DNA from 2 places in the Micromonospora sp. WMMD812 genome. Region 1 is predicted to be linked to the other one. Evidence: predicted binding sites of a transcription regulator. Region 1 holds the regulator's gene; the other holds the start of a gene.
What was found. The regulator HrcA, encoded in region 1, represses chaperone genes, less so after heat shock. The targets are predictions, from matches to a motif close to GGTTNGCACNCTCNNNNNGAGNGTGCNAACC.
Positions count from the first base shown of each region.

Region 1 (7,742 bases):
CGCGAGGACGCCTTCGCGCCCTTCCTCGGAGAGGAAGTAGCCGGTGGACAGCGCGGCCAGGTCGGCGATCTCGGCTCGCAGGTCGGTGGCGGCGGGGCGGCGCAGCAGCTGCTTGGCCCCGGCGAGCGCGCCCGGCGCGCCCCGCACGAGCGAGGCGCAGTACCGGGCCACGGCGTCGTCCAGCGCGTCGGCCGGGACCGCCGCGGTGACCAGCCCGATCTCGGCGGCCCGCCGGCCGTCGAAGGTGTCCCCGGTGAGGTAGAGCTCGGCCGCGGCGCGCGGGTGCAACCGGGGCAGCACGGTCGCCGAGATCACCGCCGGGATCACCCCGATCCGCACCTCGGTGAACGCGAACGTGGCCTCCTCGGCGCAGACCGCCAGGTCCGCCGCGGCGATCAGGCCCAGGCCGCCGGCCCGGGCCGGCCCGGCGACCCGGGCGAGCACCGGCTTGGGGCACTCCCAGACCGCGGCCAGCACGTCGCCGAGCATGCCGGCCGGCACCGTCCCGCTCGCGTACGCGGCGGCCGTCTCCTTGAGGTCCGCGCCGGAGCAGAAGACCGGACCGGTGTGGTCGAGCACGATCACCCGGACGGCGTCGTCGGCGACCGCGGCGGCCAGGCCGTCGAGCAGCCGCGTCATCAGCGGGGTGGAGAGCGCGTTGCGGTTGTGCGGGCTGTCCAGGGTGAGGGTGGTCACCCCACGGGCCGTGGCGACCCGCACCAGCGCGTCGGGAGAGGTCATGCCGGGCACACTAGTGGCCATGCCCGGCGTGCTTCCAGATGGCGAGACGGTCCCCGTCGACGGATCGCTGCCCCCCGCGGCGACCTCGGCGGTCGGCGCGCGGGGCTTCGGCGTGTACCTCCACGTGCCGTTCTGCGCCAGCCGCTGCGGCTACTGCGACTTCAACACCTACACCGCCGCGGAGCTGGGTGGCGGGGCGAGCCGGGAGGAGTTCGCCGACACCGTGCTGGCCGAGCTGCGGCTCGCCGCCCGGGTGCTCGGCGACACCCCGCCCAAGCGGGTCGACACCGTCTTCGTGGGCGGCGGCACTCCCACCCTGCTCCCCGCCGACGACCTGGCCCGGATCCTCGACGAGATCGACCGGACCTGGGGCCTGGCGCCCGACGCCGAGGTGACCACCGAGGCCAACCCGGAGTCGGTCACGCCCGCGTCGCTCAAGGCGCTGCGGGCGGCCGGCTACACCCGGATCTCGCTGGGCATGCAGTCCGCCTCGCCGGGCGTGCTGGCGATCCTGGACCGCACCCACAGCGCCGGGCGGGCGACGGCCGCCGCGCTGGAGGCGCGCGACGCGGGGTTCGACCACGTGAACCTCGACCTGATCTACGGCACGCCGGGGGAGAGCGCCGAAGACTTCGCCGCCTCGCTGGACCAGGTGGTGGCCGCGGGCGTCGACCATGTCAGCGCGTACGCCCTGATCGTGGAGGACGGCACCCGGATGGCCGCCCGGATGCGCCGCGGCGAGCTGCCGTACCCCAGCGACGATGTGGCGGCGGACCGCTACCTGGCCGCGGAGACCGCGCTCGGCGCGGCCGGCTTCTCCTGGTACGAGGTCTCCAACTGGGCCCGTACGCCGGCCGCCCGGTGCCGGCACAACCTGCTCTACTGGACCGGCGCCGACTGGTGGGGTCTCGGGCCGGGGGCGCACAGCCACGTCGGCGGGGTGCGCTGGTGGAACGTGAAGCACCCCACCGCGTACGCCCAGCGGCTCGCGGCCGGGGCGTCGCCCGGCCTGGCCCGCGAGGTGCTCACCCGGGACGAGGCGCACATGGAGGACGTCATGCTGCGGCTGCGGCTCGCCTCCGGGCTGTCGCTGGACGTGCTGGACGAGGCCGGGCGGGCCGGCGCCGCGCGGGCGCTGTCCGACGGGCTGTTGGCCCCCGGCGAGTACGAGGCCGGCCGCGCCGTGCTCACCCTGCGCGGCCGGCTGCTCGCTGACGCCGTCGTCCGTGACCTGCTGCCGTGAGGGTGCCCGACCGGCCGGGGGAGCGGCCGGCCGGGATCACTTGACGAGGCTCGCGGACATCGGGTAGCGGTAGAGCTGGCCCTCGTTGGCCTTGATCCCGGCGAGGATGCCGAAGACCGTGCCGAGGATGACCGCCGCCGCGACCCCGACGAAGCCGATCAGGATGCAGGCGAGCACCCAGCCGGCCAGGCCGACGATCGACCAGATCAACTGGAAGTTGAGCGCCGCGACGGCGTGCGCCCGGACGGTCGGGGACTGGTTGCCCCGGGCCAGCATCGCCACCAGCGGGGCGATCCAGCCGAGCACGCCGGCGCTGAGGAACATCCCAGCCGCGCCACCGAAGTGCGCGACGAGCGCCCAGGTCTTGTCCTCGTTGTTGGCGAACCCGCCGCCGGGGGCGCCGTAGGCGCCGCCGGTCGGATAGCCGACGCCGGGCGGGGGGTAGCCGCCCGGTGGGGTGCCGCCACCTGGGGGCGGGTAGCCGCCCGACGGCGGTCGGTCACCACCGGGTGGCGGATAGCCACCGGGCGGGGGATAGCCGCCCGGGCCCGAGGCCCCGGACAGTGGTGCGGTGGGCGGCTCGTCCGCGGCGGACGGGCCGGGAACTGCCGACGGCGGGTGCGGCTCCGGCGGGTTGCCGCCGGGTTCACCCGTGCCGGGAGGGCGAGGTGGTTCAGTCATGAACGTCACGGTAGGGGCCACCGGCAACGCCGCACCAGAGCGACACCGCCCGGGTCGGCGGCCCGTTCGGCCCGGATCGTCCGGGTACCGGCGGAGTGGCGTGGTCGGGGCCGCACCCGCCGTCCGTCGTTGATCATCGCGTCGGCGGGCCCGCCGACGTAGACTGGCACTCGCTACGGACGAGTGCCAGGATTGTCGCCCGCCGTCCCGAGGGGCGGCGGACGATGCGCGTAGGAGGTGGGGAGGATGGGTCTGGACGACCGCAAGCTCGCCGTGCTCCGCGCGATCGTCGAGGACTACGTCGCCACTCAGGAGCCGGTCGGCAGCCGTGCGCTGGTCGAGCGGCACCAGCTCGGGGTCTCGCCGGCGACCGTCCGCAACGACATGGCCGTGCTCGAGGAGGAGGGCTACATCCGGCAGCCGCACACCAGTGCCGGCCGGGTGCCCACCGATCGCGGCTACCGGCTCTTCGTCGACCGGCTGTCCCGGGTCAAGCCGCTCAGCCCGGCCGAGCGCCGGGCGATCGAGCGCTTCCTGGTCGGCGCGGTCGACCTGGACGACGTGGTGCACCGCACCGTCCGCCTGCTGGCCCAGCTGACCCGGCAGGTCGCCGTCGTGCAGTACCCGAGCCTGGCCCGCTCGACGGTCCGGCACCTGGAGCTGGTGCCGATCTCGACCACCCGGCTGATGCTGGTGATGATCGCCGACACCGGGCGGGTCGAGCAGCGGCTGGTCGAGATGCCGGCGCCGATCCTCGCCGACGACGTCACCGACCTGCGCCGGGTGGTCAACGAGAAGCTGGCCGGCAGCCGGCTCTCCGACACGCCGCCGCTGGTGCAGGCGCTGGTCGACGAGGCCGCCCCCGACCTGCGCCCGGCCATGGCGACCCTCTCCACGGTCCTCCTGGAGACGCTGGTCGAGCGGCACGAGGAGCGGATCGCGCTGGCCGGCACGGCCAACCTGACCCGGGGCGGCCTGCTCGACTTCCAGGGCTCGCTGCGCCCGATCCTCGAGGCGCTCGAGGAGGAGGTCGTGCTGCTCAAGCTCATCGGCGAGACCGAGCCGAGCACCACCCGGGTGTTGATCGGCGACGAGAACGAGGTCGACAACCTGCGCGCCGCCTCGGTGGTGAGCACCGGCTACGGCCCGGGGGCCACCATCGTCGGCGGCCTGGGTGTGCTGGGGCCGACCCGGATGGACTACCCCGGCACCATCGCCACGGTGCGGGCCGTGGCACGCTACGTGGGCGACCTGCTGGCCCAGAACTGACCGCAGCCAAGGCCGACGACCGGCGCAACGCGACACGAAACATGAGGACACGGAACGCAGTGGCCAGGGACTACTACGGCATCCTCGGCGTGAGCCGGGAAGCCTCCGACGACGAGATCAAGCGCGCCTACCGCAAGCTTGCGCGCCAGTTCCACCCGGACGTCAATCCGGATCCGGAGGCTCAGGAGAAGTTCAAGGACATCAACGCCGCGTACGAGGTCCTCTCGGACGACCGGAAACGGCAGATCGTCGACCTGGGTGGCGACCCGCTCGCGCCGGGCGGCGGTGGCGCCGGCGGCCCGGGTGGCCCCGGCGGCGCCGGCCCGTTCGTCGGTTTCCAGGACATCATGGACGCGTTCTTCGGCGGCGCGGCGGGCGGCGCGCGCGGGCCCCGGCCGCGTACCCGGCCGGGCGCCGACGCGATCCTGCGCCTCGAGCTGGACCTGCACGAGACAGCGTTCGGCGTCGAGGCGCCGATCACCGTCGACACGGCCGTGCTCTGCACCACCTGCGCCGGCGCCGGCACCGCGGCCGGCACCCACCTGGCCACCTGTGAGGCGTGTGGCGGCCGCGGCGAGGTGCAGTCGGTGCAGCGCACCTTCCTCGGCCAGGTGGTCTCCGCCCGGCCCTGCACCGTCTGCCAGGGCTACGGCACCACCATCCCGCACCCCTGCCCCACCTGCGCCGGTGACGGCCGGGTGCGCACCCGCCGCTCGCTGACCGTGAAGATCCCGGCCGGCGTCGAGGACGGCATGCGGATCCGGCTGGCCCAGCAGGGCGAGGTCGGCCCGGGTGGCGGTACCGCCGGCGACCTCTACGTGGAGATCCACGAGCGGCCCCACGACGTCTACTCGCGCAAGGGTGACGACCTGCACTGCCGGGTCACCGTGCCGATGACGGCGGCGGCGCTCGGCACCCGGCTGACCATCAAGACGCTGGACAGCGAGGAGACGGTCGACGTCAAGTCCGGCACCCAGCCGGGCAGCACCCTGCGGCTGCGCGCCCGCGGTGTGCCGCATCTGCGCGGCACCGGCCGGGGCGACCTCTACGTGCACCTCGACGTGCGCACCCCCACCAAGCTCGACGCCGACCAGGAGCGGATGCTGCGCGAGTTCGCCAAGACCCGGGGCGAGGAGGTCGCCGAGCTGACCAAGCAGGGCGGCTTCTTCTCCCGGATGCGCGACGCCTTCAACGGCCACGCCTGATCCGGCCGTGCGCCTGATCGGGCCTCACGCCTGATGCGGCCTCGTCGTCCCGGCTGGCTCCTGATCCGGCCTCGCCGCCCCGGCCGGTGCCGGGGCGGCTAGCCTGTTGATCGTGTCCGCCCCGCTCTTCCTGGTCGAGTCGCTGCCCGCCACCGACTCGCTGACCCTCGGCGGGCCCGAGGGGCACCACGCGGCGACCGTGCAGCGGTTGCGGGTGGGCGAGGAGTTGCTGCTCGCCGACGGCCGGGGCGGCACCGCCACCGCCGTGGTCACCGCCGTCGGCCGGGGCAGCCTGGAACTCGACGTCACCTCCCGGGGGTACGCGGACGCGCCCGTCCCGCGCCTGGTGGTGGTGCAGGGCATCGCCAAGGGCGACCGGGGCGAGCTGGCGGTGCAGGCGATGACCGAGGTCGGGGTGGACGAGATCGTGCCGTGGGCGGCGTCCCGCTCGGTGGCGCAGTGGCGGGGCGACCGGGGCGTACGGGCCCGGGAGAAGTGGGTCGGGACCGCCCGGGAGGCGGCGAAGCAGGCCCGCCGCCCCTGGCTGCCGGTGGTGGCCGGCGCCCCGGACGAGTCGACCGCACGGGTGGCCCGCCGGATCGCCGGGGCCGCCGCCGCGTTCGTGCTGCACGAGGAGGCCGAGGCCCGGCTGACCACGGAGGACCTGCCCGAGGGCGGCGAGATCGTGCTGGTCGTCGGACCGGAGGGCGGCATCGCCCCGGCGGAGCTGGACGCCTTCGCCGAGGCCGGCGCCCGACCGGTCCGCCTGGGCCCGTCCGTCCTCCGCACCTCCACCGCCGGCGTCGCCGCCCTGACGGTCCTGGCCACCCGCCTACACCGCTGGTAACCCGCCGCCCCCGCCCGCCCCGTCCCCGCCCGGGTCGATCATGCAGTTGTGGTGCCGCACAAAAGGGGCGTAACGCGAGTTCTTGGGCACCACAAGTGCATGATCGACAGGAGCGGGGGTCGGGCGGGGGTCAGCTGCGGAGGTAGGAGGCGCCGTTGAGGTCGACGATGGTGCCGGAGGCCCATTCCGCCTCCGGTGAGGCGAGCCAGTGCACCGCCGCCGCGATCTCCTCGGGGCGGGCGACCCGGTTGAACGGGCTCTGCGCCCGCACGGCCGCGCCGCGTTCGGCCTTCAGGTGCTCGTTGGTCATGTCGGTCTCGACGAACCCGGGCGCCACGGTGGCCACCGCGATGCCGTACGGGGCCAGCGCCACCGCCAGCGACTGCCCGAGCGCGTTCAGGCCCGCCTTGCTCGCCCCGTACGCCGGGTTGGCCGGCTCGCCCCGGAACGCGCCGCGCGAGGAGACGTTGACGATCCGCCCGCCCCGGTCACGCATGTGCTGGGCGGCGCACCACGTGGCGTTGGCCGCGCCGAACAGGTTGGTGTCCAGCACCTCCCGCCAGCGCTGCCGCCACTGCGCGTAGGAGCTCCCGAAGACCGGGTGCGGCGGGTCGGCCGGCCCGAACACGCCCGCGTTGTTCACCAGCACGTCGAGCCCGCCCAGCCGCTCGGCGGCCTCGTCCACCATCGCCTGGACCGCGTCCGGGTCGGCGAGGTCGGCCCGGACCACCACGTGCCCGTCGCCGGGCAGCTGCGCCCGCAGCTCCTCGGCCAGCGCCGCCGAGTCCCGGTGGTGGATGGCCACCCGGTCCCCGCCGGCCGCGAAGGCCTTGACCACCGCCCGCCCGATGCCGCGCGAGCCCCCCGTCACCAGTACCGCCCGTGAAATCACGCGCGCCATCATGCCGGAGCCGCCCGGTCTCGCCCACCGGCCCCCGGCTGCGGCTTAGCATGCCCCGATGGGAACCGACTGCCTGTTCTGTCGAATCGTCGCCGGGGAGATCCCGGCCACCGTCGTCCGGGAGACCCCGACCACCCTCGCCTTCCGGGACATCGGCCCGAAGGCGCCGGTGCACGTGCTGGTCATCCCCAAGGAGCACTACGCGGACGTCGCCACGCTCGCCCAGGGCGACCCGGTCCTGGCCGGCGAGGTGCTGGCCACGGCCGCCGCGGTGGCCGAGGACGAGGGGCTGCTCGGCGACGGCTTCCGGCTGATGTTCAACACCGGTGCGTACGGCGGCCAGGAGGTGTTCCACGCGCACGCCCACCTGCTCGGCGGCGCGCCGCTCGGCCCGATGCTGGCCCGGGACCTCGCGTGACCCAGGTGACGGACCGGCTCGGCCGGATGGTGCGCCGCGTCCAGGCGCAGGCCCGGGTTCCGGCCGTCTCGGCGGCGCTGCACCGGGCCGACCGGCCGCTGTGGACCTGCGCGGTCGGCTGGACCGGCAACGACACCGCGCTCGACCCGCAGACGCGGTTCCGGATCGGCTCGGTCACCAAGACCTTCACCGCGGTGCTGACCCTGCAGTGCCGCGACGACGGCCTGCTCGACCTCGACGACCCGGTCGGCCGGCACCTGGACCTGCCGGCGCACGGCGAGTTGACCGTGCGCCGGCTGCTCTCGCACACCGCCGGCCTGCAACGCGAGCCGTACGGCGACGTGTGGGACACGCTGCGCGCGCCGGACGCCGAGCAGCTCCTGGCCGACCTGGCCCGGGCGGAGCGGGTGCTGCCGCCGGGCCGTCGCTACCACTAC
Region 1 covers NZ_CP114904.1:6,048,378-6,056,119, forward strand. Annotated here, with positions in the region: gene O7603_RS28035 (enoyl-CoA hydratase-related protein) at 1-741, opposite strand, end outside; gene hemW (radical SAM family heme chaperone HemW) at 761-1,984, shown strand; gene O7603_RS28045 (DUF4870 domain-containing protein) at 2,021-2,665, opposite strand; gene hrcA (heat-inducible transcriptional repressor HrcA) at 2,912-3,934, shown strand; gene dnaJ (molecular chaperone DnaJ) at 3,994-5,139, shown strand; gene O7603_RS28060 (16S rRNA (uracil(1498)-N(3))-methyltransferase) at 5,252-5,986, shown strand; gene O7603_RS28065 (SDR family oxidoreductase) at 6,117-6,878, opposite strand; gene O7603_RS28070 (histidine triad nucleotide-binding protein) at 6,946-7,305, shown strand; gene O7603_RS28075 (serine hydrolase domain-containing protein) at 7,302-7,742, shown strand, end outside.

Region 2 (7,742 bases), 910 kb from region 1:
GGCCCCCGGGGTCGGAGTCCGCTCCGCGATGCCCGGCGGCGGGTACGCCACGCTCGACGGCACGTCGATGGCGACACCGCAGGTGGCCGGCGTGGTGGCGCTGATGTGGTCGGCCGATCCGGCGCTCGTCGGCGACCTGCCCCGGACCCGGCAACTGCTGCGGGAAACGGCGACACCGGCCCAGCCGACCTACCGCTCGGGCGATCCGGCGGACGCGTGTGGTGGGCCCGCGAACGTCACCGGAGCCGGCCTGGTCGACGCGTACGCGGCCGTCCGCGCCGCCCGCGGGTGAGCGGGCTCCGTCGAGGCGGCCCGCCCGTGGGGTCTTGCGCGACCGGGTACCCGGTGATCTAGGGTCGGCCACCATGGACCCGGAGATCACCGTCGGCGAACTCGCCTCCGATCTGGCGCCGGCCGTGGCACGGCTCTGCGCCGCCGCACTCGACCTGCCGGAGGACGCGGCCGAGGCGGGAATCATCGTGGCGGCGCTCTGGCCGCGGGCCGCCGCCGACCGGCCGGTGGTCGCGCTCGGCGCGTACCGGGCCGGGGAGTTGGTCGGGGCGCTGCTCGGCTCGATGTCGGCGGCGGACCCCCGGCTCGGGCACGTCGACCTGGTCGCGGTCGCGCCGGAGCACCGCCGCCGGGGCGCCGGCCGGGCGTTGCTGACAGAGGCGGAACGGCGGCTCGCCGACCGGGGCGCGGCCGAAGTGCTGCTGGCGGGAAACCCGCCGTACTACGCGTGGCCGGGCATCGACGTCCGGTACACCCCGGCGGTCTGCGCCGCGTCGGCGCTGGGCTACCGCCAGGACCGGACGGCGTGGAACATGACCGCCGACCTGTCGTACGACGGTTCGCCGGCGCTGCGGTCGACGGAGGCCGCGGAGGCGCGGCTGGCCGGGCAGGGCGTCACCGTGCGCCGCGCGGAGCCGGCCGACGTCCCGGCGCTGGCGGCGTTCGCCCGGTCCACGTTCGGTGGCGCGTGGGACGCCGAGCTGACGGAGTCGGTCGGGCGGCCCGAGGCGGGCTGCCACCTGGCCGAGCGGGGCGGTGCGGTGCTCGGTTTCGCCGCGTACGGGTCGTCCCGACCCAGTTGGTTCGGCCCGATGGGCACCGCGCCGGCCGCGGAGGGCTCGGGGATCGGCGGGGTGCTGCTTCGCCGCTGCCTGCGGGACCAGCGGGCCGCCGGGCTCACGTCGGCACAGATCGGCTGGGTCGGGCCGGTGCCGTTCTACTCGGGCAGCGCGGGCGCCCGGATTGAGCGGGTGTTCTTCCTCTATCGGAAGTCACTGGAGAATTGATAATAGGGCGAATAGGGCATAGACCCGGATAACGCCTTTCGCCCACACCGGCCATCGACGCCCCCTACCGTTTCGGTAGAGGAGGCAGCCATGACCACGGACGACGAACACACCGAGGACGTCGCACCCGTCGCCTGGACACCGGTCGGAGATCTGCCCGGCCACCTGCCGATCGACCGGCTGGACTACGGCGACGCCGAGCAGCTGGCGGAGATGAGCGCCGCCGGTGACCCGGCCACCGAGGAGCCGGTCGAGATGGTCGACGCGCCGATCCAGCTCCGCGCGCCGTACGACCGCGACCAGAAGCGGCGCAACCAGCGCCGGCTGCCGACCTGACAGCGCCCGGCCACCGACGACGAACGGGGCGGGCCGCTGACGCGGCCCGCCCCGTTACCGGTCGGAACTGGACTCAGAAGTCCATGTCCCCGCCACCCGGGCCAGCCGGGGCGGCCGGGGTCTTCTCCGGCTTGTCCGCCACGACGGCCTCGGTGGTGAGGAACAGCGCCGCGATCGACGACGCGTTCTGCAGCGCCGAGCGCGTCACCTTGGCCGGGTCGATGATGCCCGCGGCCAGCAGGTCGACGTACTCGCCGTTGGCGGCGTTGAGGCCGTGGCCCGCCTCCAGGTTGCGGACGTGCTCGACGACCACGCCGCCCTCGAGGCCGGCGTTGACGGCGATCTGCCGCAGCGGAGCGTCCAGCGCGATCTTGACGATCTGCGCGCCGGTCGCCTCGTCGCCGGTCAGGTCCAGCTTGTCGAAGGCGGTCTTGCCGGCCTGCACCAGCGCGACGCCACCACCCGGGACGATGCCCTCCTCGACGGCGGCCTTCGCGTTGCGGACGGCGTCCTCGATGCGGTGCTTGCGCTCCTTCAGCTCGACCTCGGTGGCCGCGCCGACCTTGATCACCGCAACACCGCCGGCCAGCTTGGCCAGGCGCTCCTGCAGCTTCTCCCGGTCGTAGTCGGAGTCGCTCTTGTCGATCTCGGCCCGGATCTGGTTCACCCGGCCCTGGATCTGCTCGGCGTCACCGGCGCCGTCGACGATGGTGGTCTCGTCCTTGGTCACCACGACCTTGCGGGCGCGGCCCAGCATGTCGAGGCCGGTCGCGTCGAGCTTGAGGCCGACCTCCTCGCTGATGACCTGACCACCGGTGAGGATGGCGATGTCGGTGAGCATGGCCTTGCGGCGGTCACCGAAGCCCGGCGCCTTGACGGCGACCGACTTGAAGGTGCCACGGACCTTGTTGACCACCAGGGTGGCCAGGGCCTCGCCCTCCAGGTCCTCGGCGATGATCAGCAGCGGCTTGCCCGACTGCATGACCTTCTCGAGGATCGGGAGCAGGTCCTTCACCGACGAGATCTTGCTGTTGACGATCAGGATGTACGGGTCGTCGAAGACGGCCTCCATACGCTCCGGGTCGGTCATGAAGTACGCGGAGATGTAGCCCTTGTCGAAGCGCATGCCCTCGGTGAGCTCGAGCTCCAGGCCGAAGGTGTTGCTCTCCTCGACGGTGATGACGCCTTCCTTGCCGACCTTGTCCATCGCCTCGGCGATGATCTCGCCGACGCTGGTGTCACCAGCCGAGATGGAGGCGGTGGAGGCGATCTGCTCCTTGGTCTCCACGTCCTTGGCGAGCTTGAGCAGCTCCTCCGAGACGCTGGCCACGGCCGCCTCGATGCCCCGCTTCAGGGCCATCGGGTTGGCGCCGGCGGCCACGTTGCGCAGACCCTCACGAACCAGGGCCTGGGCCAGGACGGTCGCCGTCGTCGTGCCGTCACCGGCCACGTCGTCGGTCTTCTTGGCGACCTCCTTGACCAGCTCGGCGCCGATCTTCTCGTAGGGGTCCTCGAGCTCGATCTCCTTGGCGATGCTCACACCATCGTTGGTGATGGTGGGGGCACCCCACTTCTTCTCGAGCACGACGTTGCGGCCCTTGGGGCCGAGGGTCACCTTGACGGCGTCAGCGAGCTGGTTCATGCCCCGCTCGAGGCCGCGGCGCGCCTCTTCGTCGAACGCGATCATCTTGGCCATACGGCGTTGTCCTCCTGGACACTCACGGGCCACCCGAGTGTGTGTCCCGGATGGGCCGCCTGGTGTACGCACCTTGGGGCGTCGCCTCCTGGCGGCGACGACGTCTCCTCGGCCGGGCCGGATAGCCCGCGACGACCGGCCACGTGCCCTGCCGGCGGCTTGTCCCGCCGGCACGGCCGCGGCCCCACCGCCCCGACCTTTGGCACTCACGGTATGCGAGTGCCAATGACTTGTTTAGCACTCTCCCATGCCGAGTGCAAGCACGATGGCCCCGCTCAGCCGAGTTCGGCGGCCAGTCCGGCGCTGTTCACCGGGCGCTCCTGGGCCCGCTGCTCGGCGTACGTCACCACCAGCCCCACGAGCTGCACGAGATGGGCCGGGAGGGCCAGCACCGCGGCGACCGAGATCACCGCGACCACGCCGAGCGCCGAACCCGGACTGGCGAACGGATCGAGGCCGAACGGGGCGGTGCCCACCCCCTCCAGCACCGAGGCGACCACGGTGAAGACCACCACCGCGGCCACCACCAGCGCCACCCGACCCAGCAGCATCCCCAGCCGATCGTGGAACATGCGGAACGACCGGCCCAGCGGGTTGTCCCGCTCGTAGAGGTAGATCGGCCCGGCCATGCTGAGCGCGAAGGCGAGATAGATGCCGGGAAGCACGCAGAAACAGATGCCGACACCGACGATGACGCCGATCGCCAGCGTCCAGCCCCAGAGCCCGAGCGCCCGGCGTACGCCGTACCGCAGAGCCGCGCCCACGCTGACCGGCTCGCCGACCGCCTGGCGCGTGATCACCCAGGTCCCCGCGGCCCAGCCCAGAGCCTGCACCAGCCCGATCAGCAGGCTGCCGCCGATGAGCACCAGGAGGACGGTGGCCACGTCGGTGGCGAAGGTGTCGGGCAGCGCGGCCGGGTCCTGAGCGGTGGACGTCTCCCACTTCGCGCTCGGGTCGACGCCGTAGGAGAGCACCGACAACACCGCCGCCGGCAGCACCTGGGTGAGCAGCAGGATGGGCAACATCTGCCGCCAGCCGCGCCGCACCGCGCCGCCGCACCGGTCGAACCAGCCGCTCAGCCCGGCGCCGGGCGGGGTGACCAGCGGGTCGGACGGGTCAAGGCCCGGCGGGTACCAGCCGGGGACCGGCGCGCCCGGATACCAGAGCTGACCGCCGTAGGGATCGGCGCCGGGCGGATAACCGCCGGCCGGCGGATATCCCCAGCCCTGCGGCACGCCTGGCGGCTGGCCCCAGCCCTGCGCGGCGCCTGGCGGCTGGCCCCAGCCCTGGGTGGCGCTCGGGTCCCAGCCCGGGTGCGCACCCGGCTGGCCGGGCCGGACCGACGGGTCCCAGCCGGGCTGGCCCCACTGGCCGCCCGCGGCGGAAGGAGCCCACGGCGACTGGCCGCCCGGCTGCTGCCCGGCGGACGGCACGGCCGGACCCGACGCGGGCGGGCCCGCCGGAGCACCGGCCGGCGGGAGCCCGGCGGCGTCGGGCGCCGCCCCGGCCGGGGACGCACCCGCCGGCGGGCCGGACGCGCCGGGCTCACCCGGGTGCGGGCCGGACGGATCGGGATGGCCCGGCTGGGCACCGGACGGGTCGGACGGGCCCGGGGGCGGGGTGGCCGGGGGCGGCTGGTCGGACATGAACCCTCCTCAGCGACGGCTGGAACGGTTCACGATCTTCCTGGTTGAGGCACCCGCGGCGCAGCCCCATCCGGCACCGGCCGGAGAGGTGTCTGGGGGTGAGGCCGATCAGGCGATGACCCGCACCCGCTCGGCCTGGGGGCCCTTCTGCCCCTGAGCGATCTCGAACTCCACGCGCTGGCCGTCGTCCAACGCCTTGTAGCCGTCCATCTCGATCGCGGAGAAGTGGACGAACACGTCCTGCCCGCCGTCGACGGCGATGAAGCCGTAGCCCTTTTCGGAGTTGAACCACTTCACGGTGCCCTGTGCCACGGTGCACTTCCTCACTCTGCGCGGCGTGTCCTACCCCGCGCCGCCCGGGCACGGCCCGGCGCACGGGAACCACCGTTTCGGCGATCGGCGACGGCCGCTGAATCGGTGACCGAAATCGCACGCTACACGAGGTGTGACGGCGGCGCACGACCACAAATCGGGCATATCCGAATCGATGCCGGAGCGCCAGGCATCGTCGGCCATCGTTGTGGTAGGTATGCGGGCATGACGAGCACCCCGGGCGGCGTCGCAGCGGGACGGACAGCGGAGATCCGGCGGGTCCGGCCCACGGACGCGGCCCGGATGCGGGCGCTGCGGCTGGAGATGCTCGCCGACGCGCCGCTGGCCTTCCTGGAGACGATCGCCGACGCGGCGGCCCGCCCGCACGCCGAGTACGCCGCCCGGATCGCCCACACCTCCGACGGCGCGGACACCGCGCAGTTCATCGCCGACCCGGGCGGTCGCCTGGTCGGGCATGCCGGCGGCACGGTCACCCCGAGCGAGCCGGGCCTGACCGTCATCTACGCGGTCTACGTGACCCCGGCCTGGCGGGGCGGAGGGTTGCTCGCCGAGTTGGTCGACGCGGTCGCGGCCTGGTCGCGGGCGTGCGGCCGGCCGGAGCTGATGATGGAGGTCGTGGTCGGCAACGACCGGGCCTACCGGGCGTACCGGCGGCTCGGCTTCGTCGACACCGGTGTCCGGGTGCCGCACCCCACCGTTCCGGCGCTGACCGAACTCCAGATGCGCCGCCCCGCCTGACCCGCGGGCCGGGCGGGGGCGGCGCTCCGGAGGTGGAGACCGGCGCTCAGGCGTGCCGGCGCGACTGCACGATCCGGAACCGGTTCGCCACGTAGGCGCCGTCGGTGAGCGCGGCGTTGGCGGCCGCGTTGGCGCCGCTGCCGTGGAAGTCGGAGAAGGCGGCCGACTGGTTCACGAAGACCCCGCCGGTCAGGTTGCACGACAGGTGCACCCCGACCTCGATCGCCACGTCCTCGGCCGCGTCCAGCACGGCCTCGTCGGTGGAGTAGACACCCGCGGTGAGCGCGCCCTTCTCGCCCACCGTCTTCCGCATGATCTCCAGGCTGTGCGCGGTGGAGTCGGTCGCGATGGCGAAGGAGATCGGCCCGAACCACTCCCGGCCGTAGGTCGCGGTGTCCTCGGCGGCGAGCTTCACGATGGTCGGCGTCCGCACCACCGCGTCGGCGAAGGCGGGGTGCTCGACCGTACGCGACTCCAGCACCGGCTCGCCGACCTTGGTGACCTCGTCGAGCCGCTCCAGGATCCCGTCGTTGACAATGGCCCCGGTCAGCTCGACGCCCCGGGCCGGGTCGGCGGTGAGCTTGCCGACCGCCGCGGCGATCCCGCCGGCCACCTCGTCGAAGCTCTTGTGCCCCTGATCGGTCTCGATGCCGTCCCGGGGGATCAGGATGTTCTGCGAGGTGGTGCACATCTGGCCGCTGTAGAGGGTCAGCGTGAAGCCGAGGTTGCGGCACAGGCCGGCGAAGTCGTCGGTGGAGTCGACCACCACCGTGTTCAGGCCGGCCTTCTCGGTGTAGACGGCGGCCTGCCGGGCGTTCGCCTCCAGCCAGTCGCCGTACTCGGTGGAGCCGGTGAAGTCGACGATCCTCACGGCCGGGTGCAGGGCCAGCGTCGAGGCGAGCTTCTCACCGGGCGCCTCGGCCGCGAGCTGCACCAGGTTCGGGTCGAAGCCGGCCTCCGCCAGCACCTCCCGGGCGTAGCGCACGGTGACGGCGAGCGGCAGCACCGCGCGCGGGTGCGGCTTGACGATCACCGGGTTGCCGGTCACCAGCGAGGCGAACAGCCCGGGGTAAGAGTTCCACGTCGGGAACGTGTTGCAGCCGATCACCAGCGCCACCCCGCGGGGCACCACGTGGAACGTCTTGGTCATGCGCAGCGGGTCGCCCTTGCCGGCCGCCTTCTCCCAGCCGGCCGTGCCCGGGTGCCGGGTCATCTCGGCGTACGCGTAGGCGAGCGCCTCCAGTGCCCGGTCCAGCGCGTGCGCGCCGCCGGCCTGGAACGCCATCACGAACGCCTGGCCGCTGGTGAACTGCACCGCGTTGGCCAGCTCGAAGACGTTCTTGTGCAGCCGATCGAGGATCTCCAGGCAGACCCCCACCCGGGCCTGCGGGCCGGCGTCGCGCCAGGCGGGCAGCGCGGCGGTCGCGGCGGGGACCAGCTGGTCGGCGGTCGCGTGCGGGTAGCGGGCGTTCAGCTCGACGCCGAACGGGCTGACCTCGGTGGCGACCGTGCTGCCGTCACCGGGCTGGTCGAGGGGGAAGTCGGCGTTCAGGTAGGCCTCGAAGGCGGCCTTCCCGTCCGCGGCGGCCGTCTCGCCGTACACCCGGGGGCTGGGCGATTCGGGGTAGGCGGACCAGTACCCGCGCTCCGTGATGGCGGTCAGCGCACGGGTGAGGGTGTCGGCGTGCCGGTCGT
Region 2 covers NZ_CP114904.1:5,134,126-5,141,867, reverse strand. Annotated here, with positions in the region: gene O7603_RS23780 (S8 family serine peptidase) at 1-292, shown strand, start outside; gene O7603_RS23775 (GNAT family N-acetyltransferase) at 366-1,298, shown strand; gene O7603_RS23770 (hypothetical protein) at 1,389-1,634, shown strand; gene groL (chaperonin GroEL) at 1,708-3,330, opposite strand; gene O7603_RS23760 (hypothetical protein) at 3,606-4,976, opposite strand; gene O7603_RS23755 (cold-shock protein) at 5,085-5,288, opposite strand; gene O7603_RS23750 (GNAT family N-acetyltransferase) at 5,514-6,047, shown strand; gene paaN (phenylacetic acid degradation protein PaaN) at 6,094-7,742, opposite strand, start outside.
Region 2: a site for HrcA is predicted at 3,528-3,558, ahead of groL (chaperonin GroEL). Genes of this name have one in related genera too.